One region of the Anaerobacillus sp. genome, then DNA from elsewhere that is predicted to be linked to it. Evidence: a T-box and tRNA genes for the amino acid it is inferred to sense, from the RefSeq annotation. Region 1 holds a T-box; the other holds one or more tRNA genes.
The links. A T-box is a leader RNA that pairs with one kind of tRNA and senses whether it is charged. The one in region 1 lies ahead of leuS (leucine--tRNA ligase), so its partner is inferred to be a tRNA-Leu.
Positions count from the first base shown of each region.

Region 1 (2,179 bases):
ACTTACAAGAAACTGTCGTAGAAAAACAAGTTCATGCAAGTTAAGGGATAGAGGCTGTCTTAAAGTAGTGTATCGTCACCTCGTTTACTTAAATGATTGTAAACAGCGTTTGGATCTAAGAGAACTGATACTATGGCGAAGAGTTTCTTTCTGTGAAAAAAATTTCGGGCGAGTTCTTGAGCAAACCTCTTATACATGAACTGGCGAAAGCAGTCGGCCGATATCTTCATTCAGGATTGAGCTCGGATCATGCATGTTTTTTGTGCTAATTTTTTATTGAATGCATAGAATAGAATATTATTTTTTTGACAACAATGTGAAATAAGCTCTTGACTTTTATTCGACATATTCATACAATACAAATTATGAGTTAACAAACCTACATGTTAAAAACAATGATGAGGAGTAGTAATGGAACCTCGTGTCTTAGAGAATTGACGGTTGGTGCAAGTCAATCATCGAGATCCGTGAACTCGCCTATAAGTTGCAAGGGTGAACGTATAAGTAGCTCTTGTCGTCCGGCCGCGTTAAGGTGTCTAATAAGTGAGTGTATCCAACACTAAATTGGGTGGTACCGCGGGAATAATTATGTTATTAACCTCTCGTCCCTAACGTTAACGTTAGTGGTGGGAGGTTTTTTATGTTGTTTTCAAAGTTTTACATAAGAAGTTCATCATTACATTAAATCCGTCACAGTTAGAATATTTGGTTCTAAACTAGGATCTTAAGTTGCGGTCAAACCATATGATGAATTTCATTAGAAAAAGAAAAAATAAGGAGGTTGTTTACATGTCTTTTTCACATCAAGAAATTGAGAAAAAGTGGCAAAAGTATTGGGAAGAGAACAAAACGTTTAAAACGGAGGAAGATAATTCGAAAGAAAAGTTTTATGCTCTTGATATGTTTCCTTTTCCGTCAGGGGCAGGTCTTCATGTTGGTCACCCAGAAGGTTATACAGCAACAGACATTCTTTCAAGAATGAAACGTATGCAAGGCTATAATGTCCTTCACCCAATGGGCTGGGATGCATTTGGCTTACCTGCAGAGCAATATGCGCTTGATACAGGAAATGATCCTGCTGAATTTACTTACAAAAATATTGACACGTTCCGTCGCCAGATTAAGTCGCTAGGATTTTCTTATGATTGGGATCGTGAAGTAAATACAATAGATCCAGACTATTATAAATGGACCCAATGGATTTTCTTAAAGCTATACGAAAAGGGCCTTGCTTATATTGATGAAGTTGCTGTTAACTGGTGTCCCGCGCTTGGCACCGTTCTTGCTAATGAAGAAGTGATCGATGGCAAGAGTGAGCGTGGTGGTCACCCGGTGGAACGCCGCCCAATGAAACAATGGATGTTGAAAATCACTGCTTATGCTGATCGACTATTAGATGATTTAGATGAGCTTGATTGGTCAGAGAGCATTAAAGACATGCAACGTAATTGGATTGGCCGTTCTGAAGGAGCAGAGATTCATTTTGACATTGATGCTCATGAGACATCGTTTACCGTTTTTACAACCCGTCCAGATACTTTATTTGGAGCAACGTATGCCGTTTTAGCTCCTGAACATAAGTTAGTGAAGTCAATTGTTACTGAAGAACAAAAAGAAGCTGTTGAAGCTTATCAAAAGCAAATCTCAATGAAGAGTGATCTTGAGCGCACTGAGCTTTCTAAAGAGAAAACAGGTGTTTTTACTGGAGCCTATGCGATTAATCCAGCAAATGGAGCAAAGCTACCGATTTGGATTGCTGACTATGTATTAGTGACATATGGAACTGGTGCGATCATGGCAGTACCTGCACATGATGAGCGTGACTACGAATTTGCTCGGACGTTTGAGTTACCAATCACTGAAGTTGTCTCTGGCGGAAATATTGAAGAAGCAGCTTACACAGGTGATGGTACGTTAGTGAATTCCGACTTCCTTGACGGCTTAACAAAAAAAGACGCAATCGCAAAAATGATTGCTTGGTTAGAAGAACAACAAAAAGGTAACGGTAAAGTCACATTCCGATTACGTGATTGGCTATTTAGTCGCCAACGCTATTGGGGTGAACCAATTCCAATCATCCACTGGGAAGACGGAACGATGACAGCAGTTCCAGAAGAAGAGTTACCGCTACTTTTACCAAAAATGGATCAGATCAGACCTTCTGATACGGGCGAATCAC
Region 1 is NZ_JBKBWN010000004.1:193,692-195,870, forward strand. It holds gene ACK4M9_RS07005 (MDR family MFS transporter) at 1-44, shown strand, start outside; T-box leader at 387-613, shown strand; gene leuS (leucine--tRNA ligase) at 790-2,179, shown strand, end outside.

Region 2 (2,179 bases), on a different contig from region 1:
CGACTCCCTCCGCCGCTACCATTTTAATTTCATATATGATACGGAGGAATACCCAAGTCTGGCTGAAGGGATCGGTCTTGAAAACCGACAGGCGGGTTAAACCGCGCGGGGGTTCGAATCCCTCTTCCTCCTCCATATATACCTGGACCCGTGGTGTAGCGGTTAACATGCCTGCCTGTCACGCAGGAGATCGCCGGTTCGATCCCGGTCGGGTCCGCCATTTTAATTAATTAAATGTTCTTATAAACCGGAGGGGTAGCGAAGTGGCTAAACGCGGCGGACTGTAAATCCGCTCCTTAGGGTTCGGCGGTTCGAATCCGTCCCCCTCCACCATTTATAATTTACTGCCTTTAGGGGCATAGTTTAACGGTAGAACAGAGGTCTCCAAAACCTCCAGTGTGGGTTCGATTCCTACTGCCCCTGCCAATAAAAAAAATATGGCGGTCGTGGCGAAGTGGTGAACGCACCGGATTGTGGCTCCGGCATTCGAGGGTTCGATTCCCTTCGATCGCCCCATTTTTTTCAAAATAAAAACATTAATGGGCTATAGCCAAGCGGTAAGGCAACGGACTTTGACTCCGTCATTCTCTGGTTCGAATCCAGATAGCCCAGCCATTTTAATGCGGAAGTAGTTCAGTGGTAGAACACCACCTTGCCAAGGTGGGGGTCGCGAGTTCGAATCTCGTCTTCCGCTCCAATAAATATATAGTAATATTATATTGAGCATTTAATGCTTGGCGGCATAGCCAAGTGGTAAGGCACGGGTCTGCAAAACCCTTATCCCCCGGTTCGAATCCGGGTGCCGCCTCCAAGAGCTCATATAAGTCTTTCGTTATGCCGGGGTGGTGGAATTGGCAGACACACAGGACTTAAAATCCTGCGGTAGGTGACTATCGTGCCGGTTCAAGTCCGGCCCTCGGTACTTTAATATAATAAAATGCGCCCTTAGCTCAGCGACGAGCATTTTCATCGTCGATTAGGCTACGAGTTGTTTCGACGCAGTAAGCATCGAAGCTTGGCGAATAGAGGAAGAAAAAGGATGCTACAGAGCGAAACATCGTCCGTAAGCGTCTTGAAAAGCCTCATTGATAACACAACATGCGCCCTTAGCTCAGCTGGATAGAGTATTTGACTACGAATCAAAAGGTCGGGAGTTCGAATCTCTCAGGGCGCACCATTGCTACAACGTCGAGTAAGCTTCTAAGCAGCAATGCGACGAGGACCTACTGGACCGCAGGAGCAAACTGTTAATACTGTTCGGGAAGTGGCTCAGCTTGGTAGAGCACCTGGTTTGGGACCAGGGGGTCGCAGGTTCAAATCCTGTCTTCCCGACCATTTATTTTAAAGATGCGGGTGTAGTTTAGTGGTAAAACCTCAGCCTTCCAAGCTGATGTTGTGAGTTCGATTCTCATCACCCGCTCCAAACCTACTGCCCCGAATTGTCATCATCGCTGGTTTGCGACGAGGACCAACGGACCGCAGGAGCACACTACTATATATCACAATATAAACTAAGTTAGTTGATATTGCGACGAGCAAACGAAGTGGCGCAGGAGCACAATACCGAATAGTACGACTTAATTCATGTTATATGTAATGCGACGAGCATGTGAAATGACTACTATAGGGAAAATAATATTTTACTAATTGTATGGGCCTATAGCTCAGCTGGTTAGAGCGCACGCCTGATAAGCGTGAGGTCGGTGGTTCGAGTCCACTTAGGCCCACCATACTAATTCATATTCCACAGTAGCTCAGTGGTAGAGCTATCGGCTGTTAACCGATCGGTCGTAGGTTCGAGTCCTACCTGTGGAGCCATTTTTTAATTGGGGAAGTACTCAAGAGGCTGAAGAGGCGCCCCTGCTAAGGGTGTAGGTCGTGTGAGCGGCGCGAGGGTTCAAATCCCTCCTTCTCCGCCAGTTGCAACATAAATAAATGGCCCGTTGGTCAAGCGGTTAAGACACCGCCCTTTCACGGCGGTAACACGGGTTCGAATCCCGTACGGGTCACCAAGTATTTTAATAGGTTTATTTGTAGAAAAAAACAAGATATTCCTTGAATTAACGTCGAGTTGTTTCGACGCTTATGCTTCATAGTGTTACTAGAAGATGAGGAAACAGGGTCTACCTAGAATAAGCTTCATCAATACTTCGGAGGATTAGCTCAGCTGGGAGAGCAC
Region 2 is NZ_JBKBWN010000012.1:130,556-132,734, reverse strand. It holds tRNA gene ACK4M9_RS16545 (tRNA-Met) at 1-21, shown strand, start outside; tRNA gene ACK4M9_RS16540 (tRNA-Ser) at 43-135, shown strand; tRNA gene ACK4M9_RS16535 (tRNA-Asp) at 145-220, shown strand; tRNA gene ACK4M9_RS16530 (tRNA-Tyr) at 250-333, shown strand; tRNA gene ACK4M9_RS16525 (tRNA-Trp) at 353-426, shown strand; tRNA gene ACK4M9_RS16520 (tRNA-His) at 441-516, shown strand; tRNA gene ACK4M9_RS16515 (tRNA-Gln) at 541-615, shown strand; tRNA gene ACK4M9_RS16510 (tRNA-Gly) at 623-697, shown strand; tRNA gene ACK4M9_RS16505 (tRNA-Cys) at 737-811, shown strand; tRNA gene ACK4M9_RS16500 (tRNA-Leu) at 837-922, shown strand; tRNA gene ACK4M9_RS16495 (tRNA-Arg) at 1,101-1,177, shown strand; tRNA gene ACK4M9_RS16490 (tRNA-Pro) at 1,259-1,335, shown strand; tRNA gene ACK4M9_RS16485 (tRNA-Gly) at 1,350-1,423, shown strand; tRNA gene ACK4M9_RS16480 (tRNA-Ile) at 1,654-1,730, shown strand; tRNA gene ACK4M9_RS16475 (tRNA-Asn) at 1,744-1,818, shown strand; tRNA gene ACK4M9_RS16470 (tRNA-Ser) at 1,829-1,919, shown strand; tRNA gene ACK4M9_RS16465 (tRNA-Glu) at 1,938-2,012, shown strand; tRNA gene ACK4M9_RS16460 (tRNA-Val) at 2,153-2,179, shown strand, end outside.
Region 2: it encodes a tRNA-Leu, which carries the amino acid that the T-box ahead of leuS (leucine--tRNA ligase) is inferred to sense. The anticodon was not compared.